DNA from 4 places in the Cellvibrio sp. 25HG11W-0 genome. Region 1 is predicted to be linked to each of the others. Evidence: predicted binding sites of a transcription regulator. Region 1 holds the regulator's gene; each other region holds the start of a gene.
The links. The regulator sigma-54, encoded in region 1, starts transcription at its own class of promoters, with help from an activator protein. The targets are predictions, from matches to a motif close to TGGCACANNNNTTGCNNT.
Positions count from the first base shown of each region.

Region 1 (7,553 bases):
CCTGAACATCTTCGTCCCTAAGAAACGACATACAGGATCAAAATAAGTATGAATCCCGAACTGCAAACCCGCGCTGCGCGCATTAAACTTCTACTTTTAGATGTCGATGGCGTACTGACTGATGGCCGCCTGTTTTTTGGCAATCAGGGCGAAGAATTTAAATCCTTCAGCACGCTCGATGGCCAAGGCATTAAAACCCTGCAAAAAACTGGCGTGCAAGTAGGCATAATCACCGGTCGCACCAGCAATTTGGTCGCACGTCGCGCCGCCGATTTAGGTATTACCATTTTGGTGCAAGGTCGCGAAGACAAGTGGGAAGCCCTGCAAGAGATTTTGCAAGAACACCCCATGGAATTAGAAAACATTGCGTTCATGGGCGACGACTGGCCCGACCTCACCGTAATGACCCGCGTTGGGCTGGCATTCACAGTTGCCAACGCACACTTCAGCGTGGCTGAACGCGCCCATTGGCAAACTAAAGAGCGAGGAGGCGAAGGTGCAGTGCGTGCCGCCTGTGATTTATTAATGCAAGCACAGGGCACTTTTAACGCCGCACTCAGTCATTACTTGCCGCCCAGCCCGTAATTAAAGACTGAGCGACCGCTAAAACCCGCAGATAAACCAACCGACACTGGAACACCCATGTTGATGCGCAGTATTAATAAGCTCCACCACTACATTCCTGTGCCCTGGCTATTAGTTGGGCTGTTACTGGGTTTCTTTTTGCTAGTACTTAAACCCAAAGAAGACCTGCAAAATAACAATACTGCCGACGGCTCCAGCTTCCCGCAATTTTATATGCGCGAATTACAAACACGCGAGTTCGATGATCAAGGTCGCGTGCACTTTCAGCTCACCACACCACTGGTGACGCACTTTCAGCCAGACCCTACAACACCCTCAGCTGCAGACTTCACCCTCATCACCGAACCCAAAATGGAATTTTATGGCAGCGACACGCCCGAGCCTTGGCATATGAGTGCAGCATTAGGCCGCAGTGAAAATGACAGCCAAGTATTGCGCCTCATCGACAATGTTGTGATTCAACAAACCTCAACCAGCCGCGGGCTGATTGAAATCACCACCAGCGAATTGCGCATGCGCCCCAAAGAGCAATTCGCCGAAACAGACAAAGCTGTTAAGATGCGCAGCGCCAAAGGTCAGATAGATGCAGTCGGCATGAATGCACAACTGAACGAAAGCCGTATTGAATTAATCTCTCAGGTCAAAGCCGTTTATGAACCTCGCTAAACCCTTTTTATATGTTCCCACGGCGCTAAGGATTAGAGCTAAATGCTTTGCCACCCTTGCACTGCTGATTATTAGCTGTCAATTTAGCAGCCAAAGCCTAGCGCTGCCCAGTGACAAAAATGAAACCATTCACGGTTCCGCTGATCGCTTGGTCGTCGATCAAAAGAACGGGATCGCCACCTATACTGGCGCCGTGCAAATTCAGCAGGGCTCGCTAGTAATCACCGCCGACAAAATAATTATCCAAACCAATCCTGATAGCTCCGTAAAAAAAATGCTCGCCACTGGCATGCCAGCGCGCTTCCAACAGCAGCCTGAAGCCGCTCAAGGCGTGATTACCGCATCAGCCAATAGCATTACCTACACGCCTAACAAAGAACATCTGCTGCTGGTAGAAAACGCCTCGCTCGAACAAGATGGCGCGGTCATGAGCGGCCCAACGATTGATTACGATCTCGTAAAAGAAGTTATGAAAGCTGCCGGCAACACCAAAGGCGGCAATAATCAGCGCATTGAAATTGTAATCCCACCAAAATCTGACGTGAAAAACTAATTGCTATGGCCAGCCTGTTTGCCCGAAACCTCGCAAAAAGCTACAAAAAACGAAAAGTGGTTATAGATGTATCTATCACCGTCAACAGCGGTAGTATCGTCGGCCTGCTCGGCCCAAACGGTGCGGGGAAAACCACCTGTTTCTACATGATCGCCGGGCTAGTACCCGCCGATATGGGCAGCGTCCATATCGATGACCAAGATATTACGCACCTGCCCATTCACGGCCGCGCGCGCGCAGGCATCGGCTATTTACCGCAAGAAGCCTCAATCTTTCGCAAGCTGACTGTCGCCGACAACATCATGGCGATTCTCGAAACCCGCAGCGACCTGAACCGCAAACAGCGTCTCGCCAAGCTCGAGTCACTGCTGGCAGAATTTCACATCACCCATATTCGCGACAGCCTCGGCATGGCGCTCTCGGGTGGTGAACGCCGCCGCGTAGAAATCGCGCGCGCACTCGCTACAGACCCCAAATTTATTTTGCTCGATGAACCCTTTGCCGGGGTCGACCCTATTTCGGTAAACGATATTAAAGAAATTGTTCGCCACCTCAAGGATCGCGGTATTGGCGTACTCATCACCGACCACAACGTGCGCGAAACCCTCGACATCTGCGAGACCGCCTACATCGTGAGCGAAGGCCGCATCATCGCCGAGGGCACACCCGAAACCGTGTTAAACAACAGCCAAGTGCGCGCAGTCTATTTGGGCGAAAATTTCAGGCTATAACATCAGCCAATCTTATATAGCGGCCAGCTGAGTGTTTTTTCGGCAACTCAGCTAAGCCCCGCATTCATTGCTAACCCCAAATTAACTGTACTTAACACCGCAAACTCCCACTTGACAATGATCAAAAAATGCACTCTAGGCATAAAGATTGCTTAGCCTTATTGCTTGCAAGCCAAACCCTGTCTAAACTCTACCTATCCGATGTTCGTTTTCATCCTGCGTTAAGGGTTTGTCGTTCTCATAATGAAGCAATCTCTCCAGCTAAAACTCGGTCAACAACTGACCATGACTCCGCAGCTGCAACAGGCCATTCGCCTGCTGCAACTCTCCACTCTAGATCTGCAACAAGAGATTCAAGAGGCGCTAGAATCTAACCCCATGCTAGAGGTCGAAGAAGGCTTCGAAGGCTCAGATAGCGGTCAAGCTACGGGCGAGCAAGACAGTGCCGATTATGACCGCAAGCAAGAAATTGCTACCGAGACAAAAAACAGCAGCGATGATGAGTTCTCCCTCAACGACAAGCTAACCGATACCTACAGCTCTACCGATGCAGGCGCAGACAGCTTTAGCGAAAGCACCCCCGACAACGATCTCTACGGCGATGGCGACGGTTTTGGCGAGGGCGACACCTTTAGCGAGAGCGCTAGCGAATGGAACGAATCCATTCCCAGTGATCTCCCTGTCGACACCAGCTGGGATGATGTATATCAATCATCCAGCTCCAGCGCCTCCAGCAACTACGATAACGACGACAATGATTTTGAAAGCCGTCGCGCCGCTACCGACTCCCTTTACGATCACTTGATGTGGCAGCTCAATCTGACCCCCATGTCAGATACGGACCGCATAGTCGCTATGGCCATTATCGATGCGGTAGAGCCGAGCGGTATGCTCTCCATTACCATTGAGGATATTTACGAAGGCCTACTGCAAGACTTTACCGACCTTGAGTTAGACGAAGTGGTCGCCGTGCAACATCGCCTCCAACAGTTTGACCCCTGTGGTGTCTGCAGCCAAAACCTCGCGGAATGCCTGCTGGTACAACTGCAGCAATATGACCCTAAAACCCCACTGCTAGAATCTGCCAAGCTGATTGCCAAGCTATACCTGCCGCTGCTAGGCAGCCGCGATTACCGCCAATTAATGCGTCGCACCAAGCTCAAAGAAGCGGATTTGAGTATTGCAGTCAGCCTTATCCAAGGCCTAAACCCCCGCCCCGGCGATATCATTGAAAGCGGCGACACGGAATATGTGGTGCCCGATGTATTTGTCGATAAGCGCGAAGGGCGCTGGGTAGTAGAACTCAACCCCGATATAGCACCGCGCCTACGCATTAACTCCGGCTATGCGTCCATGGTGAAGCGTGCCGACTCCAGCACCGACAACACATTTTTAAAAGATAACCTGCAAGAGGCCCGCTGGTTTTTGAAAAGCCTGCAAAGCCGCAATGAAACCCTGCTCAAAGTCGCCAGCTGTATTGTCGAAAAACAACGCGGCTTTCTCGATTACGGCCCCGAAGCCATGAAGCCTCTGGTATTACACGACATTGCCGAAATTGTAGAAATGCACGAATCAACCATTTCGCGCGTAACCACACAGAAATACATGCACACCCCCCAGGGCATATTTGAACTTAAATACTTTTTCTCCAGTCATGTCAGTACTGACAGCGGCGGCGAATGCTCTTCAACGGCAATCCGTGCGATCATTAAAAAACTGGTGAGCGCAGAAAACCAAAAGAAACCCCTAAGCGACAGCAAAATTACCGACTTATTAGCCGAGCAAGGCATTCAAGTAGCGCGTCGCACCATCGCCAAGTATCGCGAGTCACTCAATATTCCACCGTCAAACGAACGGAAAATACTTTAACGAAGGCAGTATATTTCAACTGTCTTAAACTGATTTTGATTGGATCAAATTTATCAAGGATGTTTGCGCGGTTGTGCTCGCACAACACTTTTGTGTCTACCTAGAGGAAGTATCTATGCAAATAAACATCAGTGGTCATCATCTGGAAGTTACCGAAGCGCTCAGAGACTACGTCACCAGCAAAATAGAGCGCCTTAGCCATCACCATGACCGCATTACCAGCACCCAGGTTATTCTCTCGGTGGATAAATTAATTCAAAAAGCAGAAGCGACCATGCATGTGAGTGGCAAAGATATATTTGCCGACGCCACCCATGAAGATCTCTATGCTGCCATAGATGCATTGGCCGACAAGCTTGATCGCCAGTTAATTAAGCACAAAGAAAAGATGCGCAGCCACCGCTAGCCGGTTGCCCAGCTGCCCTAAGCGCCACACAATCGGCATTTAGGGCGGCCCAAAAACAGTTTTGTACCAACCCCGATGGGCAACCATCCCTGCTGAGAGATGTTCACACATCGTCAATGTTATGCAAATTCAATCCATCATCAGTCCCAACCGCACTCTCTGCGGGCTCGAAGGCGGCAGTAAAAAACGCGCATTGGAATTACTTGCCAATGCCATTGCCGAAGACGTTCCCAGCATTGATGCAGACGACCTTTTTCGCCGCCTTGTGGCACGCGAACGCCTAGGCTCTACAGGTATAGGCCACGGCATTGCCATACCTCATTGCCGCGTGGATAAATGCACAACCACGCTCGGGGCGCTCATCACCCTCGTAGAACCCATAGATTTCGACGCCATAGATTCACAACCCGTCGATATACTCTTTGCTATGTTGGTGCCGGAAGACGCACACGACGAACATCTGCAAAATTTAGCGGCCTTAGCGGGCGCACTCAATGATGCGGATTATCGCCAAAAACTGCGTGCAGCGACTGATGACGAATCGCTCTACCAAGCAGCAATTGCTTAATTCACAAACCTACATCGAGCAGCCGCTTTACTCTTTCCGGTAACTTGGTTGATTTAAAACAGCGCCAAAGCGGTCTTAAAAGAAGTTTTAAAAAGGACAGCCCTATGCATCTTGTAATAGTGAGCGGTTTATCTGGCTCCGGCAAAAGTACCGCACTCCATGTATTGGAGGATGTGGGCTTTAACTGTATCGATAACCTGCCTGTAAGCCTGCTACCTGCACTCGTTGCCCAAATTCAAATCCACAAAGACGATAGCCAACGTTTTGCTATTGGAATTGATGTGCGCAATGCTTGGCAGGATCTCGACATTTTCCCCGAAATGATCAGCACCTTAAAAGAAGCACACCTTCCCTTTCGCACACTCTTTTTAGATTCACAACCTGCAGTACTGATTCAACGCTTTAGCGAAACTCGCCGCAAACACCCGCTGAGTGACACACACACCAGTCTCGCAGAGGCAATTAGTGCCGAACAGCAGTTGTTAGAACCCATTCGCGACGCCGCTGACCAAGTCATAGACACCAGCCACCTCAACCTTCACGAACTGCGCGATCTGGTCAAAGAACGCATCGTTGGCCGCGCTGAATCGACTATGGCCATACTCTTTGAATCTTTCGGATTCAAACATGGCTTACCGGTCAATGCCGATCTCGTGTTCGATGCGCGCTGCCTGCCCAACCCCCATTGGCGCTCCGACTTAAGGCCGCTAACGGGTAAAGATCAAGCCGTGATTGAGTTCCTCGAAGAGCAGGTCACCGTTACCGAAATGCGCGAGGACATAGAGCGCTACCTTGAGCGCTGGCTGCCGCGCTACCAAGCCAACAATCGCAGCTATATCACCATCGCCGTAGGTTGCACTGGTGGCCAACACCGCTCGGTCTATCTCAGCGAGCGCCTGCTGGCGCGCTTTGATCAAAGCTTTCACGATGTGCAAGTTCGCCATCGCGACATTAACAAACACACAAAAAGCTAAGCCATGCTGACTGAAACTCACCCTATTATTAATCGCAAAGGGCTCCATGCGCGCGCCGCCGCCAAGCTCGCCACCCTCGCCAATCAACACCAAGCGCGGGTGCAAGCTCGGCTGAATGGCGGCACAGGCTCTTGGGTAGACGCCAAAAGTGTCATGTCGCTCATGCTACTTGCTGCCAGCATGGGCACAGCACTTGAAATTAGCTGCGAAGGCGAAGATGCCACAGCCGCAATGGATGCCATACGCGCACTGATTGCAGACCGCTTCGAAGAAGGCGAGTAATAACGCGCGCAAGCATCAACACACTATCGCCACCTACAAGCCTCCTTTTATCCTTATCGAAGCAAGTAAGGCCCATTTCACGGAACCTCATTTTTTAGCCCAAAAGAGCCAATTCTTCTCACTAAGAGGCGACTTTTTACTCCGACAGAACAAGTACGCATCACCTCGACTACAATTAGCAGTTGTTATTTGGGCATGTTTTGCCTACCCTGTGCGCCCTTTTTATCATTGACAGCTGCAACAATCCGGCACCCCTATGGTTTATAAATACGACGACATCGACCCCGATGACTACATCAAAAGCAAATCGCAAGTTAAACGCGAGATGCATGCCCTACAGGATCTAGGGGAAAGACTCATCGACATGAACGAAAAGCAACTCGCCAGCATCCCCTTGGATGAGCAAATGCTCGACGCCATCTATATTGCACGCAAGCTCCCGCCAAAAGAGGCGCGTCGTCGCCAGCTGCAATTCATTGGCCGTTTAATGCGCGAAGGCAACCACGAAGAAATTCAAGCCGCGGTTGATAAGCTGCAAAATCGTAGCGATCAATATGTGCACCGCCAGCACCAAGTAGAGCGCTACCGCGATCTGCTCATCGAAGGCAATAAAGAGATTTTTCAAACCCTTGTAACCTCTTGCCCAGGCATTGATGTTCAGCACCTGCGCCAACTCATTCGCAGCGCTCAAAAAGACCGCGATGAAAACAAGCCGCCCACCCACGCGCGCAAACTCTTCACCTTCATCCGTGAACAATTAGAACTGCAGGATTAAGCTACGGCGAAAATCCCATAAAAAATGCCCCTGTAAGCCATGTTTACAGGGGCATTTTTTTATGGGCAAGGCCCTACACCCTTCGGTTAAATTAAAGCAATGGTGCACACCGATACAAAGAGATCAAACGACCACATTATATTT
Region 1 is NZ_CM174230.1:3,840,595-3,848,147, forward strand. It holds gene AC0KUT_RS16035 (KdsC family phosphatase) at 49-585, shown strand; gene lptC (LPS export ABC transporter periplasmic protein LptC) at 643-1,251, shown strand; gene lptA (lipopolysaccharide transport periplasmic protein LptA) at 1,238-1,804, shown strand; gene lptB (LPS export ABC transporter ATP-binding protein) at 1,810-2,535, shown strand; gene AC0KUT_RS16055 (RNA polymerase factor sigma-54) at 2,779-4,404, shown strand; gene hpf (ribosome hibernation-promoting factor, HPF/YfiA family) at 4,520-4,810, shown strand; gene ptsN (PTS IIA-like nitrogen regulatory protein PtsN) at 4,932-5,378, shown strand; gene rapZ (RNase adapter RapZ) at 5,483-6,352, shown strand; gene AC0KUT_RS16075 (HPr family phosphocarrier protein) at 6,356-6,634, shown strand; gene yjgA (ribosome biogenesis factor YjgA) at 6,891-7,409, shown strand.

Region 2 (7,553 bases), 390 kb from region 1:
TATCCACTCCTCTAACAGAAAACGTTCCAGGTAGGCTGGGTCTGTACGCAAATCGATGGATGGCGTTTTAATAATAACCTGCTCATGGGTTTCGCTGTCCTGAGCGAGGTAGACATGACTGCGGCTAGTGGAATGTACTTGGCGTACGATTTGGTAGCCATCAAACGTATTGCGCGCTTCTAAGGGGGGCGGGAAGGGCAGCTCCGTAAGTTGCTGATATAGTTCTTGTGTTGTCTGTTCGGGTAATTCATCAACACGCACTAGTTGCGCGGTGAGGTTGTCATCACTGCCTTTTTCATAGGCGCTCATCACTAAAAATTTTGCTGCTGCTTCAAAGTCGTCTGCATGTTGATGAATGGCATCTAGTATAAATTGCTGATCAAGAAACTCATAAACACCATCGGTTGCTAACAGAAATATATCATCGACTGCTAGCTCGAGGCATTGGTAATCAATATCTAATTGCGTTTCTATGCCGAGTGCGCGACTGAGATAGGATTCTTCCTGCGACACCCAATGACGATGATCGAGTGTAAACTGTTCGAGATTGTTGCTGCGTAGGCGATAGATGCGTGCGTCGCCTACATGAAGAATATGTGCATGAGTCGATTTAAAAATAAGCGCACTCAGTGTGCATACATAGCCTTTATTTTTGTCGTATCTAAAATCACTCTGCTGTGTCAGTGAATAAAGCCATGAATTTGTGGCTTGCAATACCTGATGTGCTGATTTTTTTACTGACCACGCTTCAGAGGTGCAAAAGTAGTCACTTAAAAAACTTTTAATGGCTGTCTCACTGGCGATTTGGCTAACGCTACTGCTACTAATACCATCCGCCAGTGCTATGGCTATACCCTTGGCACTTAACTGCGGCTCATGGGGAATGCTAATACCATGAAAATCTTGGTTGATTTCCTTGCGGCCCTTATCGGAGTATTGGCTAATACTGAGCTTTAAATGTTGAGCCATGAGGTATTGCCTGTGTGGCTAATTAATATCGTTAGAATTATAAAGTGTTTTCAATGTGAGTTTTAAGGAGGCAGGTTTCGAATTGTCTAACCAATAACACTACCAGCTTTATATAACAACACCTCGGCAGACGGCTGCCGAGGTGTTTTTTTGAAAATTAAGAAATGCTGCGTTTTGGCGCTGTTTTTACATGAGTGCTATAGAGTGTGAGGCCTGTGAATGCGAGGCCACCTACTAGATTGCCTAAAGCTGTGGGGATTTCATTCCAGATAAAATAATCTGCAACAGAAAAGTTTCCACCCATAATAATACCGAAAGGAAACAGAAACATATTTACTACTGAGTGCTCAAAGCCCATAAAGAAAAAGAGAAATATGGGCATCCACATGGCGATTACTTTACCGCTTACGGTAGTGGAAATCATGGCGCCGACCACACCGAGAGAAACCATCCAGTTGCACAGCATGCCGCGAATAAAGATAGTGACCCAACCATCAAAACCATATTGGGCATAGCCTACAGTACGCGACTCACCTATACCGGCAATTTTCACTCCTACAGGGCCTGGGTCGGTATTAAAGCCATAGGTGAAAACAAACGCCATCATAAAGGCAACTGTCAGTGCGCCGCCAAAATTACCTAAAAAAACCAAACCCCAATTGCGTAATAATCCCTTCATGGTAACGCCTGGGCGCTTATCGAGCAGGGCAAGGGGAACAAGTACAAACACGCCGGTTAGCAAGTCAAAGCCCATTAGGTAGAGCATACAAAAACCGACGGGAAATAGAATGGCGCCGAGTAAAAATATGCCAGTTTGGACGGCAATAGTAACTGCGAAAACAGCAGCTAATGCCAAAATTGCACCTGCCATGTAAGCGCGGATTAGCGTGTCTCGCGTTGACATGAAAACTTTGGACTCACCGGAGTCCACCATTTTTGTCGCAAATTCTGATGGAATTAAATAGGACATAGTATGCTCTCTCAATATTTTTTGGGGTTAGCTCACTACAGAGCAATATACTCTTGGGGCATTTTTAATAAGGCAATAAGCGTACCCATATTTAAAAAATATTAATCCGACGGCTATTTAGCGCTATTTAATGAGCTTGTAATAATGTTTGAAATTTTCAGTGCATTTTTTTGGTCGGTTTTGGTGACCAGCGTTATCAAAATAGTGCGCCACGAGGTTTTTCTGTATCAAAAAAACTTTATTTTGGTGCAGGCCTCACCTAGGAGTGTGCACAAAAATGTATTTAAATGGTGCAATTATAGATACTGCGAGTTCTAGAGTTTGATCTGAGAGATTTTTGTGCTGTTGGGGAGATATTAAGATTTGGCTTGAATGTTAAATAGGTATTTGAAAAGTAAAGCTTAGGTTTATTCCTGGGCTCAGTAGGTCGCGAGCGGCGAGGCATTATCTTCTGAAGCCAAAAATTTTAGGTGAGGCGTGCATCCCTATCTTTAACGTGGCGCCTGTAATTCGCTATCTATGTGGGAAGTCACTCATGATAGTGATTTACTTTGCTGCCGCAGCGATCGCAATAGTGTGCAATTTTATCGTGGCCTTGTTTGCCGCAGTTTGGGCAAAAAATGAGATTGCGCTCGCGCGACATTTCATGCGCAAGTTCAGCCGTAAATATGCCCGTTGGCACCGCAATAATAGAGTAGCCCGTAAGCATGGCGAGTGAGGCGATAATTTGCCCGAGTATAGTGTGCGGCGTTATATCGCCATAGCCGACAGTGGTAATAGTTACTATGGTCCAATAAATACTTTTAGGAATACTGGTAAAACCGTTGTCTGGCCCTTCGACAATAAACATGAGGGAGCCAAATATCACCGCGAGGTTTAACACCACAAAAAAGAATACAATAATTTTTCGTCTAATTTGATACATGGTGCGAATTAGACTATTAGCTTCTGTTAAATAGCGCACCAATTTAAGCACCCGAAATATACGCAGCACCCGCAGCAAACGGAAAATCAACAGGTAATTAGCACCGGGTATAAATAGGCTCAAATAGGATGGGAGGGTTGAAAGTAAATCTATGACACCATAAAAGCTGCGAATATATGACCAGCGGTTCGGTGAGCAGTAAACGCGCGTTATGTATTCCATGGTAAAAACAATGGTGAAAAACCATTCTAAGTAACCCATATACTCGCCAAGGCGAAGACGAACACCTGCAACTGAGTCCAGCATCAACAAACCTACGCTGAGGATGATGAAATAAATAAGCACTATATCGAAGAGTTTTCCTGCGGGGGTCTCGGTGCCAAAAATAATATCGTACAGCTGCTCGCGTAATTTATTGTTGGTTTTTTTAGGCGAAGAGGGTTCATTCATAGCAGTTCCTAGTGAAGCATCTAGATGATTGAAGGTCGTCAAACAATGAATCTATGGGTGTAATACACGCAGTATGTCTAACGCACAAAATCTGTAGGCTGTTCGATTTCATAAATTGCATCGGCAATGTCTGCCATCTTGCCTGCAAACAGTGCCTGCGCATCTTGTAAGCCTCGATTGTAATAATAGGCTCCGATTTCCTGAGTAATGAAATCCAGTAAAAACTCCGCATCAAACTGACCAAGTTCATGGTCCAGCTCTTTACTGCAGTATTTTTGCAGCTTAAAACTGATGAGGTCTTTTTCTGTTTTTGAGAATTCAATTTTGGCCATAATAAAGTTTTCACTACGCGATGAATGAGAAAGTCTTAGGCTGGTTGATGAATGACCAGCATTTTAAAGCGAAACATACGTGTCGTCAGCAGAATGGCGGCGCAACTTAAGCCTACTATAAGCGCCGTCCAAAATCCTGCAGCGCCCATAGGTGCTGCAATCCACGATGAAAATGTCAACACAAAGCCCAACGGCAGGCAAATTCCCCAAAAAGAAAACAGCATAATCAACATGGGTATCTTTGTGTCTTGATAGCCGCGTAAAACATTAATCATAGTAACTTGAATAACATCGACCACTTGAAAAATTGCACAAAGCATAAACAGCTGTATCGCGATTGCCAACACGGCAGGATCAGTTGTATAAAAGCTCGCAATCAGTTCGCGCCCAAAAAATAAGATGGGCGCGCTGATGCAGGAAAGACCTAATGCCAGCAATAGCGAGCTGCGCGCAAGGAGACGCGCGGCGATAAAATCCTGTGCACCTACAAGATAGCTAACACGTAGTGTGAGTGCCATACCTAAGCTTAAAGGGGCCATAAACAAGAGTGAGGTAGCATTGAGTACAATTTGATGCCCTGCAATCACATTGGGCCCGAGTGGCGAGAGAAAGAGCGCGATCATGCAAAACATGCTTACTTCTACAAACATCGCCAACCCGATGGGCAAACCAAGCCCTAATACTTGTTTAATAATGTAGATATCAGGTTTTACCCAGTCGCCTATTAAATGCAGGCGAGCATAGGCTTTATTGCGATGCAAATAGGCGAGCAATGCCAGAAGTGCACCCCAATTTGACAGTGCAGTCGCCCAGCCGCAGCCAATGCCGCCCATGGCTTTAATACTCAACAGGTCGCCAAATTCGTAGCCAAAGATAAAAATATAATTGAGCGGCAAGTTTAATGCGGTGCTTAATAGAGAAAACACCATAATAACGCGAGTATGGCCTAAGCCATCGGTTAGGCCGCGCAGTGCCGTTAGTAACAGCAGTGCGGGAACACCCCACGCGAATGCATTTAGATAACCTTGCGCAATCTCAGCAGTTTGTAAATCTAGTTTGAGCAGTATGAGTAGCGGGAAAAGGTGCGTGAGAATCGCGATCATCAGCACCGATCCCACCAGCGCTATATAAATTCCCTGCCAGGTGGTTGGCATAATTTGGCTATGATTATTAGCGCCGCGCTGGCCTGAAATAATAGGCTGCAAAGAACTAAGTGTGCCAATAAAAAACAGTAATACCGGCCCCCAAACACCTGTACCTATACCTACAGCGGCCAAATCGCGCGCGCTGGCATGGCCGGCCATTACGGTATCTATCACGCCATTTGCCATTTGTGCCAATTGCGCAATCAAAATCGGCGCACCTAAAATCGCCAGTGTTTTCCATTCGTGCAACGTGCGTGCAATCAAGCCTTGCGGTTGGGCGGGCGTTACGATTTGGGGCTGAATATCAAGAGGGGTGTGTTGGTGCGGTTCCACGAGTATCTCTAGGGGTAAGTTATGCCTTGGCGGCAGAGTGCTTACTATAACCTATTCAACCAAAGGGATTGGAGCCGTGGTGTGTCGTTTTTGCCATTGAGCGCACTGCATTGCATAGCTAGCACATAAAACAAGCTGGCTGGGCACGCATTCAAATCAAAAAAATTATTGGATGGGCCATCAGTCTTGGGTATTGAGGTTGATCTAGTTACCTTGAGTCATGTTAACGCTAGGCCGTTCAGCGCCTAATTAGATAATCATTCGTACTTCTCACCGTTATAACGCAACCAGCCACCAACATGCCTATTATTGGGGTCTCGGTGAGTCCAGTGGATAACGCCACCCTTAGCGCTCCATTCATACTCACCATAAAACTCTACCCTTTCCGTCACGGCTAAAGGGTCTAGCCGGGGTGCCAGATCAATATTATGGGCCACCAATAATGTATGCCCACTTTCAAGCTGCAAAATAAATCGTTGGTGACGACTCCCATCAATATCATCGGGCAAAACCTTAATAACGACACCAGCCCCTGATACCTGAACATCGCTTCGATGGGTTTGGTACAAATCCGCAATCGATGAATCGTCGCCCCAACAAAACTTTACAGAGAGCAAAAAACAGATACATAAAGAAAGAATGATTTTTTTCATAAAGTTTCTGCCTAAAAATACCTATTGCATTGAGATGGGTTACCGCATTGCATGAGTATGTAGCTTGACCCAGTGTAGCTTGCTTCCATCAATTTCGAAACCTGCCATTTTAATATTGTTGCACACTTTTTAATTGCATAATGATGCAGCGCTTTAGTGTGCCTAGTGTGGGCGTGTACTTATGGGGCAAAGTCCTACATGGAGTGGTCACTGTTGCGGATAGGGAGGTCGACATCTATGATCTCTGTCATCTTGCAGAAGAATTGGAAACTCAATATTTAGTTCGAGCATCTCACAACAGAAAAATCAATAGGTCAGCAATTCATTCTGAAACAACTGGCGAGTTACTATGGGACTTCATGAAACAACAAAAGGTTGTCGGTAATGCAGAAATTGTAGTGCCAAAAAATGGAAGCTGCCCCAAGCGAATAGACAAGTGTATCATTCGAGTTGGAGAAATATCCGTTTTACCACCTAGAAATAATAAAGACTTAAGAAGCACACCTACAGACTTAACTGTCTATGTGATCTATATCAAGGAAATAAATCCGCCTAAAAATGTTAGTGCTATTGAATGGATGCTTTGCACTAACATACCGACACGCTCATTTTCTGAAGCCAGTGAAAAACTAAAATGGTATTGCCTTCGCTGGCGCATTGAGGTTTATTTTAAAATTATCAAGTCAGGGTTTAACGTAGAAGATTGCCGCCTAGAAACTGCAAAACCCCCTGCCAGCTTTATTTGCTGAATTGTTATCTTTTTTAAAGTAATTATAATTGCTTCTATTTTATGCTTCTCCAGTTTCGCTATGGCGCTTCCACCTTCGGCTATCAACGCTCCAGCTGCAATGATTGCCGCCGGACTAACATCTGGGGCCAACTATTATATTATTTTTTGTGACCTCCACTAAAATTGACGCAGTTAATCCCAATGCCGCCACCTACGATACCCATGTGAATACCGCTATAGACCTGTCCGCAGCAAAGGAGGCCAGCGATGCGAGTATCACTTGGAAAGCTTTGGTAGCCACCTTAAATGACGACACACAATTCATTAGCCTATTTACTGCTGATGCCTCGGACTCTATTTATAATTTAAATGGCGACAAGGTAGCGGATAACAGTGCCGACATATTTTATGTCACCCTAGATCGCGCCATTATGTACGGCGAAGCCGGTACTAATGTCTGCGGCGCAAGCAATGAGGTCTGGTCAGTGCGGGCGACGCAGTGACCACCCGCGAGCTGGGTGAGGTTATTGTTCTCCACGAGGTTTGCGATTCAGCAAACAGCACTTGGAATTATGCGGCATCCCAGAGTAACACCGAAACCAACAAGGTATATGCAGCCTCCCCACTTTTAAAGGTACCGGCTGCGGTGGGTGGCGGCGCTAGGTATTGGTTAAAATGGTTCTAACAACTAATAATATATATAGCAAAACTTACATAGCCTGCTAGGCTAACAAAACTTACTAACTCTAAGAGGTTTTCAAGATGTCCCGTCCTATGCAGTTACTACTCCTAAGTCTAGGTTTCTGTTTCGGTAATTCAGCTATGTCTCAAATTACCGCTCCTGCAGGTTTAGTGCCCGCCGGGCTGAGTCCTGGAGATACATTTTTTGTCATATTTACCACCAGCACAACTATCAATGCTTGTTATGACTTAGACCCGACCAATATCGACACTCTGGCGACTAGCGCGGCAGCGGCGGGGACTCAAACCAATGGCGTAACTGGCTGGAAGGCACTTTACATTCATCAGGCAAATGGCGCAGGTCC
Region 2 is NZ_CM174230.1:3,454,349-3,461,901, reverse strand. It holds gene AC0KUT_RS14470 (bifunctional protein-serine/threonine kinase/phosphatase) at 1-969, opposite strand, end outside; gene AC0KUT_RS14465 (formate/nitrite transporter family protein) at 1,127-1,939, opposite strand; gene AC0KUT_RS14460 (ion transporter) at 2,469-3,314, opposite strand; gene AC0KUT_RS14455 (DUF2164 domain-containing protein) at 3,392-3,646, opposite strand; gene AC0KUT_RS14450 (MATE family efflux transporter) at 3,682-5,124, opposite strand; gene AC0KUT_RS14445 (DUF3465 domain-containing protein) at 5,382-5,777, opposite strand; gene AC0KUT_RS14440 (transposase) at 5,918-6,526, shown strand; gene AC0KUT_RS14435 (hypothetical protein) at 6,675-7,010, shown strand; gene AC0KUT_RS14430 (hypothetical protein) at 7,270-7,553, shown strand, end outside.
Region 2: the regulator sigma-54 is predicted to act here: its motif matches at 2,009-2,026, upstream of AC0KUT_RS14465 (formate/nitrite transporter family protein).

Region 3 (7,553 bases), 1.4 Mb from region 1:
GCAATTCCTGTAGGTTAAGGACAGAAAAAAGCGCTAACCACACTAGAGACTAACGACAAAATTGCGGCAAATGTAGCTTAAGTATTTCCGCTAAACGTTTAGTAGCAGGGCCAGCAAAATCCTGATCGGCAAAGGTTAGATACACAGTCACATCGCGCTCTGCGCCTATTTCAACGGGCAAATATTGTAAGCGCCCCGCCGCTATATCTTCTTGAGTGTAAGCATCCGGGAGCCAGGCATAACCTAAACCCATGCGAATCGCCTCCAAGGAAGTTTTAATGTGGCTCACTGTCCAGCGTTGGTCAGCCTCCTGCCAGCCTTCAGTTCGCCTGCGATACTGGCCCGAGTCACGCACGATAATCTGCCGATGCTGGCGCATATCTTCGTATTGAACGGGCCGCCCTAGATGCTGAAGCGGGTGTTCGGGGCTGGAAACGCCATGCATCACCAACGTAAATAACTTCTCCCCCATAAACCCTGTGGGCACACGGCCACCTATGGCCAAATCTACATGACGCTGTAAGAGCGCATCTTCAGTACCGCTTAACACTGATTCAAACATCTCAACACGGGTATCGGGAAAGTCTTGTGCAAAAATGGCCAAGCATTTGAGTACATGTACGGGCGGCACAATGAGATCAGCCGCGATTTTAATGAGCGGCTCCACCTGTACTGACAAGCAATGAGCAGACTTCTCCAAACGCTCTGCTTGCTCTAACAATAATTTGGCGCGTCTATATAACAACTCTCCCGCTGGCGACGCTACGGCTTTGCGCCCTTGCAGGTTGAATGCTTTTACCCCCAGTGCCGATTCAAGTTGCGTAATAGCATAGGAAACTGAGGACTGACTTTTCCCCAACAGCTCCGCTGCTTTAGCATATCCCCCTGCGTCTATTACAGCCAAAAGCGCACGCCACTGCTCTAGGGTGACTTTATTTTCACTAATACCACTCACCGCAGGCATTTTTGACTCAAGACTCATAGCAACTCATCCAATTATTAGATCAATATCCACCAAATATCACTATTTATCATTCACTCGTCAAATCATTTAATAGCCTCATGGCAATAAAGCCACAGATTACGTCAGATCAACCATGAGGATCTTCACAATGACAAACCTATTACAAATCAATAGCAGCCTGTTTGGTGACAATGGGAACTCAAGTGTTTTAAGCCAGGAGTTCGTCCAACAATGGAAAGCGGAGCACCCTAGCGGCACTATCACCCTACGCGATTTAGCCAAGGAAGCCGTGCCGCACTTAGATGCAACGCGAGTGCAAGCGCTTTTTTCACCGGCGGAAGGTCGCACATCAGCGCAGCAAGCAGTAATTGATTACTCAGACAAAATCATTGCTGAAATTGAAGCCGCAGATGCCATAGTCATTGGTGTGCCATTGTATAACTTTGGCATTCCCTCAAGCTTAAAGGCATATTTCGACCATATAGCTCGTGCGGGCGTCACCTTTAAGTACACTGAAACCGGTCCAGTGGGCTTATTAAACGACAAACCCGTTTATATTATTGCCACTCGTGGCGGCATTCACAAAGGCTTGCCTTCAGATTCGCAGACCCAATTCTTAACGACTTTCTTGAACTTTTTAGGTTTGAAAAATGTCCAGTTTATCTATGCGGAAGGTTTGAACATGGGTCAAAAAGATGATGCGTTTACTCAGGCCAAAGCTGAAATTAAGCAAGGTGCAGCAGCCTAAACACTGCACCCATACCCGATAATTTTTTAGCCGCTCAGATTAGGGAATAATCATTACTAAGGAGACATCTTATGCAACGGCAACTACAGCAAATTATTCAAGGTCGCGAAACCAGCGATGGCGCAGGAGTGCGGATTAAACGCAGCTTGGGTCAGCAGCAAACTGCCCGTTTCGACCCGTTTTTAATGCTTGATGAATTCGGCAGCAGCAGCGCAGATGACTACATCGCAGGCTTTCCTTCACATCCGCACCGCGGCTTTGAAACCGTTACCTACATGTTGGATGGGCACATGCTGCACCAAGATCATATGGGCAACAAAGGTCATCTACGCAGCGGTGATGTTCAGTGGATGACGGCGGGTCGCGGGATTATTCACTCGGAAATGCCCCAGCAAGAGCATGGATTGATGCGCGGCTTTCAACTCTGGTTGAACCTACCCGCTGCAGAGAAAATGAAACCTGCACACTATAAAGACATTGCAGCAAAGGACATCCCCTCTGCCAACCTGCCTCAGGGCGGGCGAATAAAGGTCATTGCCAATAGCGCATTTATTGCTGGCAATATCATCAGCGGCCCCATTCAGGGCCTAACAACCGAAGCCATTTATTGGGATCTACAACTGCCGGCTAACACAGAGTTTCATCACGCAACACCAGAGGATCACAACACGTTCGTATATGTCTATGAAGGCAATATTGCAATAGGCGAAGACAAGCGAAAATTAACCAAAGGAAATGCGGGCATATTAAGTAAAGGCGATCAACTAAGCGTTTATTCTCTACAGGAAGAGGCACGCTTTTTAGTGATCTCTGGCAAACCGCTCAACGAACCCGTCGTACAATACGGCCCTTTTGTTATGAATACGACAGATGAAATTGAGCAGGCAATTCAAGACTATCGCAGTGGCGAACTTATCAATTATTAAGCCCACAGCTATAGACAACACAAAAAAGCCACCCAAGTTATCCTTGGGTGGCTTTTTATTGCACGATCGCTAGCTATTAGTTATTGCTTGATGTGAATGGCAATCTATCGAGTATCCCATCTAGGAAATCGCCAGTGGAATTCAACGAACGCACTATAGACTCCATCGCCTGAAATTGCGCCATCAAGCGCGCCCTATATGCATCACTGCGACGATTTAAATCTGTCTCATCTTTTTCAACACGCACTATGTCTTTATTGATATTTGTTTCACGATCTTTTATGACTCCAGACGTTTTAAGGTAGTCATTAATCATATTGGTCATAGTGCCGGAAAAACCGCGCGAAAATGTAATAGTGCCGCCAGTGGCGCCAGGCTGAATAGTTAAACCTAGCCCCTCCGACGCATCACCCAAGGCGGGTAATAAGACGTTGCCATAACCAAAGGCCGCCTTACCATTAATGCTTCCGCCGACATCGGTTCCCTTAGCACCCGTCGCTAGGGTTATGCCTATTTCACCAATATCGGCACCCACATTAGATACTGCCACCTGACTGGTAGAACCATAAGAGTCTGACGTAAATACCAACTTATTATTGGTAAAGCTCACAGATACGACCGAGCGCACTTCTTTTAAATTAGGATCCAAGTTTATAAGACTTTGCATGTCTGCAGCCAAGGCTTCGCCAGTCAAATAAGACTTATTGCTAGGCAGAGTAATTAAATTAGACTCAATGCCGTCAATCTTAACCTTAAAGGAATAATCCTTAACACCCGTATCCACAGGAAAAACAGGAAGATCACCTCCCGTTAACTTACCCTTGCTAGGCTGCTGAGTAATAGCCACGTCATAAGTGCCCGGCTGACTCTGTGCAGAGAATTTATTGACAACAATATTCGTTGCCGATGAAGAAGTCTTAGGAATAAACAAATCGCGCACTAACGCAAAATTATTATCAATGGCCGCACGAAAGCCTGTATTGCCCTCCACTTCTTTAATTTTTAATGAGCCATCTAACTCGGTGCGAATACCCAAATTGGAGAGACTAGTAAAACCATCGCTCAACCCACTCACGCTTGACGAGAGAATATTGCGAACACCTTGCATTAAATTCTTTGCTAAAGGATCACGATGTAAACTGCCATAGTCATCAAGCTCCGCATCAAATCCAACCAGCTTTTCAACTTCAGTTTTAAAAGTATTGTAAGCCGCCACAAAATCACGGATTGTCTGCTCCGCAACAGCCTTATCTTCAGAAACAGTAACGCTAATAGTTTCTGTTAAAGATGCTGTAAACAAATCGAACTCAAGACCTGCAACTACATCATTAATTTGATTCGATTCGCGATTGACCAGTAACCCATTAACGCGGATTTTTGCATCTAAACCACCTTGTTGTTGGGTTAGATTGGAAGTGGTCTCATTAAAATTAAGACTCGCCAACCCAAGTGAACTGGGATCTTCAGCGGCCGTAATTTCAATTTCATTTTTCGCGCCAGACTTTGCAGTTAGTAACAACTTATAAGAACCACCATCGCTCACGATACTGGCAGAGACGCCAATAGCAGCCTTATTGATAGCATCACGCAACCCAGTTAAAGAATTATTTCCGTCATCGATGGTGATGGTTGCACCAGTTTTAGTGGAGTCAACGGTAAAATCATTTAGGGCATCATTCCACTCACCTAAACGCAACGTGAGCGTGCCCTTGCCCACCGGTGAAGTCAGTGAGTCATAAGCCCCTGAACTCACTGATTGGGACTGAGCCACTTGCTCTACTTTCAGTTGATAGTTGCCCGCACCTGCTGAAGCATTCAGCTTGGTAATGCCGATTAATTTAGTGTCAGGAATAGATAAAGATTTGGCGTTGAAGGTATCCGCATTGCCGAGTAATCCTGCAGCAGTCTGTAACTTAGAGAGAGAGCTACGCAACATACCGTAATCGGATATTTGTGTTTCTAGCAGTGTTTTCTTGGTGGTAAGCCTTCCAGCTTGAACCATCTTATTAGCTTCAGTGAGCTGATCAGCCAGTTTATTGCTATCAATACCTGAACCTGTGCCCAAGGCGCTGATAATGCTCGACCCTGTCGATGCATTGCTCGTAGTATTTGATGTACTGCTAATCATAACGCCTCCGGCCTCAAATTTACCGCCATATGAATGTTAGCGGCATGCTACGGGCAAACTTTAGCCTATTTTGCCGCTTTTTTTAAAAAATCACCGTCAATCTGCTGCTATAAGTACATTTAGATAGATATAAATATAAACAGCACAAAGCGGGCCACACTAGAAAATTAAAACGAACATATTCCTTGTGCACTTTAATGCTAGGTTTGAATTTTTTAAAAAGAAAAACCGCAGTTTCCTGCGGTTTAAGCGATGTAAAGAACACCTCAAATGCTATCTCAATAGCTGTAACACCTGCTCCGGCCGTGCATTTGCCTGTGCAAGCATCGCCTGTGCCGCTTGCTGCAAGACTTGCGAGCGACTTAAGGCAGCCGTTTCTGCCGCGAAATCAGCATCTACAATACGCGAGCGAGATGCAGATGTTTTTTCCGATATGTTCGCCAAGTTAGACATGGTGAAGTCAAGACGGTTATTGATAGCACCTAACTGTGAGCGCGCCTCATTGATACTTGATAAAGCTTTATCAATTACGCCTAAGGCTTTCTGCGCACCTTGAGCCGTCGCAATACTGATAGAGGCTATAGCCGTACCAAAGGCGCCTTCGGCTGTAACATTAGACTCTAACAATCCCATAGTCGCGGCTACAGCATTTGGGCCAAGCTTAATACTGATGGGCGAAGAGTTAGTGCTGGTGAGCTTAATACCACCAGGTACGGTCTCCGTTACTGCACCAATGGTTGCTGCTGCGCCTGTGCCAGACTGAATCTGTAATGCAGCCGCATTCAAATCCGTTAAGCCATCATTGGTACCATCAGTACCGAAGGTAATAGCCGCTGCATTACCCTCAAGCACTACACGCGTCCCAAGAAGCGTTGCCGTTACGCCAGTGGTATCTTTCTTCGCATTGAATGCATTAACCACATCGGCAATCGTCGTCAAACCATTAATGGCTATAGCTTCACCGTTCATCAACAGAGGGCTCGCAATAGTGGTCAAATCAACTCCACTAAAATCCAATGTGGTGGCAACAAAGGCTTGCGCCGTAACGCCAGTATCTTCTTGTACCGTATTAATTGCCGCAATTTTGCCCGCAAGGCTATCAGTATCTTTGTTAGAGATACTAACCCCATTAATACTTAGATCGCCCACATTCCACGCTACAGCCGGTGTGGTAATACCTACCCCTTCTACTTGACCAGCATTGGTATTCTCTCTAAAACCAAGCTTATCAAGCTGGAGCAGCGTGCCCGTTGAACCGCGGGTGATAGTGATAGGATCACCATGCTCTGACTCAAGCACCAAGCGACCGTTGTAGGTGCCCGCTATAGACCCGCCCGCATTAGTTGTATCCACAATCGTCAAGCCTGCAACATTTTGCGCGGCAAGACTTAGGCGACCATTGTCATCAATAGACGCATTCAGCAAGCCACCACTTTCTGAGTTAATCTTTTCTGACAGCTCTTTAATATTTTGCGTGTTAGTGATTTGAATAACGCTAGAGGAACCATCCAACTTAGTAATAGTAACTTCGAAGATTCCACCGTTTTCAAGCACCCCTGTACCAACACCGGTTCCCGTTGCTTGAGCGTAGCTAGATGCATCTATTCCCTGCACATTGGTATTAATATAACCAATTAACTTATCCCAAGTATCTGTAGCGCCATCAAAGGTTTCCAGCGCTTTTACCAGCGATTGACCATTAATGAGCACATCATTTTCATTCAGTACCAAGGCCGGAGGACCAACCAAATCCATTTGTCCACCAAGCATATCAACACCCACAAAGCCCATACCGAGGGTTTTTGCATCCATTGCAGGTATTTTCATGGTGATGGTCTGATTTGCATCAGAGCCAACTTGCAAGTTCACTTTTCCGAGTGAACCGTCTAATAATTTCTGCCCATTGAACGAGGTCGATGTGGCAATACGATCCAATTCCTGAATAAGCTGTTGCACCTCAGCATCCAGTGTCGATCGGTCAGCATTTGAATAGATACCGTTAGCGGATTGAATCGACAACTCACGCATACGCTGCAAGATATTGGTTGATTCTTGCAGCGCACCCTCTGCAGTTTGAATCAGTGACACACCATCATTTGCGTTTCGAATGGCTTGATCCAAGCCTCGAATTTGCGAGGTCATACGGTTTGAAATGGCAAGACCAGCCGCATCGTCTTTAGCAGAGTTAATACGTTGCCCTGAGGACAACCGCTCTGACGCGCGGTCTAGCGCACCTCCCGAGTTCATCAATTGACGCTGTGAATTTAAGGAAGCGACATTGGTGTTAATGACTAAAGGCATAATAAATCTCCTAATGATTGTTCCTGTTCACAGTGCTTTCCTGTGACAAGCCGACTGATGAAGCTCAGTGACATAGACAATCTGCATTGCATGGTCTGTGAGAACTTCGTGGCAAGGTTTGTAAGAAATTACGTCAACAAGATTTCTATACGAGCTGCCTAAACGAGTTTTTGCACAGACTATGCCAACACATATTCAAGGAGTTTTTTTAGCAGATAATAAATGGGTAAAAATTAAATTGGTACACCGTAAAAAGCACACCAAATATCAGGTTAATACCCTTACATAGATTTAACTTTTTGAAAAATAATTAAATAATTTTTTTCAAAAACGCCAGACGAAAAAAAAGAGAGAGGCATAAGCCACTCTCTTTTTTCAACAACAAAAAAAACCTTTAACTTACTGTTTTTAAAGGCTATTAAGCCTTTGCACTAAACAGCCTTCCGGGTTCATCTGGGTTATAGGTTTGCGCCATACGCAAAAAAG
Region 3 is NZ_CM174230.1:2,400,975-2,408,527, reverse strand. It holds gene AC0KUT_RS10080 (LysR family transcriptional regulator) at 50-982, opposite strand; gene AC0KUT_RS10075 (FMN-dependent NADH-azoreductase) at 1,113-1,712, shown strand; gene AC0KUT_RS10070 (pirin family protein) at 1,784-2,638, shown strand; gene fliD (flagellar filament capping protein FliD) at 2,715-4,766, opposite strand; gene AC0KUT_RS10060 (flagellin N-terminal helical domain-containing protein) at 5,040-7,067, opposite strand; gene AC0KUT_RS10055 (flagellar protein FlaG) at 7,486-7,553, opposite strand, start outside.
Region 3: the regulator sigma-54 is predicted to act here: its motif matches at 4,906-4,923, upstream of fliD (flagellar filament capping protein FliD).

Region 4 (7,553 bases), 1.8 Mb from region 1:
TTCTGACTAAAATCTGAATTTTTATGCCCACCTAGTTCGCTGCGTTGCATAGCAGATACGGGCGTTTGAAAATGATGTAAATTAGTAATACTGGTTGCAGTTACACCCAATAAAATTGACTCGCCTGCCGCATCAATCAATAACAGCCGCTCACGCGTCCCAAGGGGTAAACTGGCAATAATTTTTAAATGTTGATTGCCAGAAAAGGCACCCTGGCTAAAACGTTTCACCAACCAAGACAATGAAAATATCAGCGCAACTATGGCAGCTAAACCAAGTGTTACATTCATTAGGTGACGTCCACTCCCAATTGAGGGAGTGCTTTTTGGCGCGAAGGTTCTAGATGTTGCAGCGAGTGACGATGTATTGGTAGTGGGAGGACTGACTTCCGCTTGACTATTTAACTCACGAGAAGGTGAAGTAACCGCTAAAACAGTGTCTACCGACTCCGATGCAGGAAAATCGTTGCTTTGCGCAGCTTGTGCCACGGAGACGCTAGTCACCAGACCATAAAGAACGAACAACAGCAGCGCACGGAACGGCAGCTTTAAATACAAAAAATTAGTTGATATTTTCAAACTATTCACACACATAAAAGCGCTCCAACGCCGACCCACAATTTATACGCCTATATATATTATTATTTCGTATCAAAATTTATGTGCATACTTTTTTATCGATTAGGTTGCTTTTAAACCCCATAGTAAGCAGATATTGCTGCGCATTTAGCGCAGCTTTTTAATACGCTCTGCAGGGCTAATTACATCGGTCATGCGGATGCCAAATTTTTCGTTAACTACCACCACTTCGCCGTGGGCTATCAGAGTTCCATTTACCAGAACATCAAGCGGTTCGCCCGCAAGGCGATCCAACTCAATAACTGATCCCTGATTCAATTGTAATAAGTTGCGAATAGTAATGGAGGTACGTCCCACTTCCATGGAGATAGAAACCGGAATATCCAAAATAACATCTAGATCGGGATTGCCGTTGTTCGCCGTTACTTCACTTTTTAATTCATCAAAAGTCACAGCACTTTCAGCTTCTTCCTCAACGTCACCCTGCTCTGCCATAGCGGCAGCCCAATCATCCGCCATTGAATCCTGATCAACATCATCATCTGCCATTTTTATCACCCTTTGTTCCAGTTATATTGTAGGCATTGCTACGATCAATAAATTCGCGGACTTTTAATGCCAAATTGCCATTATGCTGTCCTACTTGGGTTCTAAACATAGGGACACCATTTGCGGTCAACACATGATAATCTGGAAACTCAATTGGAATTATATCGCCAGCTTTTAATTCAACGATATCGCGCAAGGTAATATCACGCCGCACTATATCGCACTCTAAATCCACCTTTGCCGACAGCACATCTTCACGCAGCGCCTTAACCCAACGATCATCGTGCTCATCACTATCGCTTTGTAATCCAGCATCCAACACCTCACGTATTGGCTCCACCATAGAATAAGGCACGGTTATGTGCATTTCGCCACCGCCGCCATCCAACTCTATATGGAAGGTGCTCACCACCACTACTTCACTAGGGCTTACAATATTAGCCAGTGATGGATTTACTTCAGAGTGAACATATTCAAAATTAATGGGGAATACTGCTTTCCATGCTTCGGTAAGATCTATAAAAACTTGATTCAATACCATCTGCACTACACGCAATTCCGTAGGTGTAAACTCACGCCCTTCAATTTTTGCGTGACGACCATCACCACCAAAAAAATTATCAACTAATTTAAATACTAGGCGCGCGTCTAAAATAATCAACGCCGTACCGCGCAAAGGGCGAAATTTCACCATATTTAAACTGGTTGGAACATAGAGCGTGTGAACATATTCGCCAAATTTTTGTATTTGAATACCACCGACTGATACATCCGCGGTACGGCGTAGTAAATTAAACATACTGATGCGTGTATAACGCGCAAAGCGTTCATTAATCATTTCCAGCGTGGGCATACGCCCACGTACGATTCGATCCTGACTGGTAAGGTCATAGCTTCTGACGGAGCCGGGTTCCGCGTCCGCATCGGTGTCTATATCACCGTCGTCAACGCCATGCAGGAGCGCATCAATTTCGTCTTGGGACAGTAAATCTTGCACAGCGAGTGTCCTTTATTGCATGACAAAGTTGGTAAACAAGACCTGCTCTATTTTACCTTTAGGTAAAGCTTCACTAGCCTCTGGTTTTTTTGCCAATATATCTAACTCTTTACTCACAATCGATTGCACTATTTCCAATGCCTCAACACGCATAGCATCCTTACCTTCTTGCGATTGCAAATCATCAAAATCTTTGTTGCTCAACATCATCACCAAGCCATTGCGAATAGCAGGCATATGCAACTTAATGAACGGTTCTAATGCAGGATCGCGATAAAGTAATGTGATTGCGGCCTGTAAAAATCGCTGCCGCCCATCAACACTAAAATTAATCATAAAATTTGGCGCCAACTCTAAATAAATTGCAGGCGCTGCCTTTACTTCAGCAACTGCCTCTGCTGGATGATCACCTGCTGGGCTTGCTGGTGCCAATATTTTTAGAGCGGCTACAGTGCCGCCTATAGATATGGCAACGAGCGCGACGCCAATTCCAACCATCATGATTAATTTTTTCTTGCCGCCTGAACCGGCCGCTGCTTCTGCCTTTGGGGGACTTGCCGCCATGTCAAAACTCCGTCACTTTTAATCGCCAATAGGAATGGAGCAATACCTATGCCAGTATCACCAAATGAAGCTTAGCAGCGGATTCTAGGTTTGCGAGGGAATTACCAGAGAAAACAAGGGATTAGAAAGAAACAAAAAAGCAGAGGAAACACTCAAAACGACGAAGATATGAGTGACAACCACAAGCCCACACGAAGAGGGCTCTGGCTACCTAATGATAAATATGAACTATGCTGATATATCACATGAAAGTAGGAACCAACTGATTTAGGCGTAATGATCGACTAAGCGCAAACTCAACGGCTGCACATTAACATCGCCCTCTAGATGATCATCCTCATCGAGAGCTCCATTTCTCTGACCTTTAGCATCCTGACGCGACTCCTGCTCCTGCCGAGCAAACGATTTATCGGACACATCAACATTTACTTGATTCATACCTTGCTCGGCAAACATATCGCGCAGGCGATTAAGTTGTGCATCCAAGGCATCTCGAACCTGCGCATGCGGGCTAGTAAAGTTTACATTGACCTGATCTTGATGCACTGTCACCTTGACCTGCATAGGGCCCAATTCGGGAGGATCTAAACGAATTTCAGCAGAGCTTATATTTTGAGCCGCCATCCACAACACCTTGTCACTTACCGCCTGCCCCCATTGTGGCTGAGCAATATTGGTTGCTATAGCAGCTTGGGCTACGAACGATCGAGCGCTAGGCGCCAATGCGCTTGTCATTTCTGTAAATGCAGCAAGCCCCGCCACCCTAGGTGATGAATTATCCTGAAGCGAGTCACTCGCCAACAACTTGCCACCCTCTAGAGTTTGGCGCTCGAGCAGGGTGTTGAATGCAGCCTTAGTACTTACCATTGATTTGGGATTAGGCAAACTTGTGTCCAATTCAACGTCGCCATCGCCTACAAGAGCATCATCACCTAGACCGTCTAGGCCATCAGATTCCAGATTTAAGGTAGCAGATGCCGCCAAACCCAGATTAGACGCCCCGCCCTTTGCAAATCTTTCATCCACACCTGCAAATGGAACATTTGTTTTTTGCTCGCCTTGCAACACGGACGCTATAAAGCTCTGCGCAGTTGCCGACGAAAGATCACTGACCCCCATAGAATCAATCGATACTGTGTCTGCTGTATCATCCACAGCCTCACTATTACTCAATGATATTTGCGCAGAGGCCAAAACCCCCACTGAGGACCCTATCTCGTCATGTTCACCTTCACCTAACAAATCCTTGGCATCAAGACTGTTAGTATCCGTAAATACACTCAGGCCTATAGAGGGATAAATGGAATCGTTTTGCACAATAACCTCAGACTCGGATGAGATATCAAGCTCAGTATTCAGTGAGAGATAAGAAAAACTGCTGTCGCCCTCTTTTATCATATCCTCTCTGCGCAACTCAGCCCCAAGAGTACTGACAACTGCTGAGCCGTCATCTTGTTCATTACTAAGGTCCTGCTCGCTCGCTGTCTCTGTCTCTGTCTCTTGCTCTGCAGTGCGCGAATCCGGTTTTGTTTGCGATACCTGCTGAGTAACCGCCTCCCGATCCTGTGCTACAGGCTCAGGCTTTACATGTTTTCTACCTGGAGTGGCTGCTTCTGTAGGCTGGCTACGCTGTGCTTTTGTCTGCATGCTTTGCCGTTCATCAGCCTTAGCATCATTTACGGCCAGCTGAGCCCGCGAAGAATCAATTCTCGCCTTAGACGCAGCAGCGGTTTTTGCGGCAACATTTAACCGCTGCTGCTCCATAGCTGTTTGAAACTGTAAGGAGTTATCAATATTCGATTTAGGTGTACTCACTTTATTAGCCGGTACTTGAGGTGCGGTGACGCCGAGTAAGGAATTTACCAAATTGGCATTCTGCATGAATTCAACTCCTGTTCCGACATACGGCAAAGGTTTGCCGTTCGGACAATCAATAGAAAGGTTCAGGATGTTATTTGCAAATGAAATGCCAAGAGGGTGTAAATTAAGTAGTAAGCTAAATTCACGAGGGAATACAAAAGAAACGAGTGCGATACAACTAAGACCTCGGCCACTGATCTTGCCTAGATATTAATCATATTCTTAAGGTAAATTAGCGTGGTTTGGCAAAGATACAATGTACAAAAACGACGTTATTTTAATAAAAGTATTTCAAGTAGACGTCGCGCCTGCGGGGGGAATTTAATACCACTAGAACAAGCTGGCTAACAACTAATAATTTACCAAAACTAAAAGGCAAGCCCGTGGGCCGATAGTATTATTCAGTCTACCAAGACCAGTAGCAGGCTACGTACATGAGTGAATTCCTGTTGAATTAAGCCCACATGCACATTTAACCCCTGCAAATTTCCAGCAAGCGCTTTAGCTTCAAGCTCAGCACAAAGCTTGGTAAGCAGCACAGCACCTATATTGCTACAACTTCCTTTAAAACTATGGGCGCCACGTCGAATCGCATCACTATCATTACTGTCTATGATGGCATTCAGCTTTTCTATTCGCTCTTGAGAGTCAGCGACGAATGTATCAATCAAAAGAGAAAAGTCATCCTCCATGACATCTTTTAAAGTATTTATTGCGTCGTAATCCAAATGATCCATTAGATTCATTCTCATAAGTACATGTTGTGTACACATATAATTTTGGCGGCATTTTCACTTACAACTGTATCAACAACTGAAGAAACACTTACACTAATCGTCATTAACCCAAGAGAATTCAACTTCTGCAATATTTCCGCAGCCATGGTATTTAACGGAGCTGCACAACTTTTCAACCAAGGCTATTCCTCGCCCGCTATACCCATAGCTCGTAAGGCCGCCCGCCGTATCACGAGTATAATCAAAACCGTCACCACTATCTTCAATGCGTACTTTTAATGTACCTCCATCAACATGCGCCATATGGGTAATATAGATCCGTACAAAACCCTCTGTGACTTCATTGATTCGCTGCTCGCGTTGCAGATAATACTCGGAGAAGCCTGCTGGCGTGCTCTTTAGCACCGAGTCTAACTTAAGCACACCATGATCTAGGGCATTGGTATAAAGCTCAGCCAAAATAGTGTAGAGCGTGCTGCTAAAACCGCGCAAGCTCGGCACTTCCATCAACACATTGAGCAAGGTAGAGAGCGGGTCAAATATTTTAAAACTAGTAGGCTTTACCTCAAAACTCATTTCCCACTCTATTTTCGCATCACCATATAACCGCACAGCATCCTTACAAAAACTATTCACATCTTCAGGCTCTACCATGCGGATTTCTAGGAGCGATAAGTCATCATCTTTTTCTCCCGTACCGATAAACTGCTGTACACCGTCAATTACTTCATCAAATAGAGTTTCTGGATTTTTATTTTTATCAAATACATCTTTTAAACGTTCTTCACCAAACATATCACCATTAGTGTTACGGGCCTCATGAATACCATCTGACCAAAGATACAATCGATCCTGAAGTTCTAAATCAAAATATTCACAATCATCTTTAAATGCGCGACTTGAAAGCACCCCCAAAGGTAAATGGGTAGATTTTATGGGTGTCGTCCGCGCATCCTTATGGTGATATAAAAAACAATCCGGCAAGCCCCCATTCCAAATCTTTAAACGTTTCTTGCGGAAGTTAATATCAAAAATAGTGGCGCAACAGAAAATACCAACCGGTAGAATATTTTTAAGCTTTGAGTTTATTTCCCGTAAAACATCCGTCATGGAGAAACCTTTCGGTACCATGCCATAAAAGGTTGATGCCAACGGCATAGCACCTATGGCTGCGGGTAATCCATGCCCAGTAAAATCACCTAATAACACCATCATACTGCCCGATGGCCGCATGGCGGCAACCATCACATCACCATTAAAAACGGCGAGTGATGAGAGGAAATAACGGACATTATTCGCATTTAAACAGCCGCTGTGCGCCACATTATCAAACACATGTTTAGCAACAGTTTGCTCTTGCAATAGATGATTATTGTATTGAACGATTTGATCGCGCTGCGCCAGCATAGTGCTGTGCATTTCACGCATACGATTAAAGGATTTTATCTTGGCTTGCAAAATAACCCGATTATAGGGCTTGGATAAAAAGTCATCGCCACCCGCATCAAGACATTTCACCAACGATTCAGTATCTGATAGCGAGGTCAAGAAAATTATGGGAATGAGGTGATCACCCGCAAGAGCTTTGATTTGGCGTGCTGCGCCAAATCCATCAAGCTCAGGCATTAGCGCATCAAGTAGAACAATATCAGGCTTTTCCGCAGCGAAAGCAGCTACCGCTTCAACACCATTGCGCGCCACAATGACGTTGTGGCCTTCCTTACGCACTATGGTTTCCAATATCAGTCGATCAGTATCGGTATCATCGGCCACGAGCACTTTTAACTGACGACTATCATTCATATCTTCGCTTCCATACAGTCTGCCGAGCAACTAACCAACACACTATCGATTACTGGATATCGAACAACTGTTCAAAATTGGAAATTAAAAGGATTTTTTTTACATCAGGCGTGCAATTAACAATTTGAATATTAGATTTTTCACCCCCAGCATAATCGCGCAATAGCAACAGCATGCCGAGCGCCGAGCTATCTAAATATGACGTACCCTGTAAATCCACTTTGAAAACAGAAGGTGCAATCGTCAGCTTTTCATAGGCACCGCGAAATTCTTGGTGAGAGCTAAAGTCGAAGCGACCTTGGATATATATAGTGACTTGATTGCCGTCAGGAGAAACTGTTGACGTGATCGCCATGTCTTACCTCATCAAAATTACTTCTGAAAATTCCCAGAGTTACACTACTCCTTACTAAAGCGCATTCATCTTTCACGCAGCTAGCAAGAGCAGCCATTATTCTCATTAAG
Region 4 is NZ_CM174230.1:2,076,075-2,083,627, reverse strand. It holds gene fliO (flagellar biosynthetic protein FliO) at 1-587, opposite strand, end outside; gene fliN (flagellar motor switch protein FliN) at 726-1,127, opposite strand; gene fliM (flagellar motor switch protein FliM) at 1,117-2,124, opposite strand; gene AC0KUT_RS08620 (flagellar basal body-associated FliL family protein) at 2,137-2,688, opposite strand; gene AC0KUT_RS08615 (flagellar hook-length control protein FliK) at 2,956-4,569, opposite strand; gene AC0KUT_RS08610 (Hpt domain-containing protein) at 4,950-5,300, opposite strand; gene AC0KUT_RS08605 (ATP-binding SpoIIE family protein phosphatase) at 5,379-7,088, opposite strand; gene AC0KUT_RS08600 (STAS domain-containing protein) at 7,138-7,443, opposite strand.
Region 4: the regulator sigma-54 is predicted to act here: its motif matches at 2,725-2,742, upstream of AC0KUT_RS08620 (flagellar basal body-associated FliL family protein).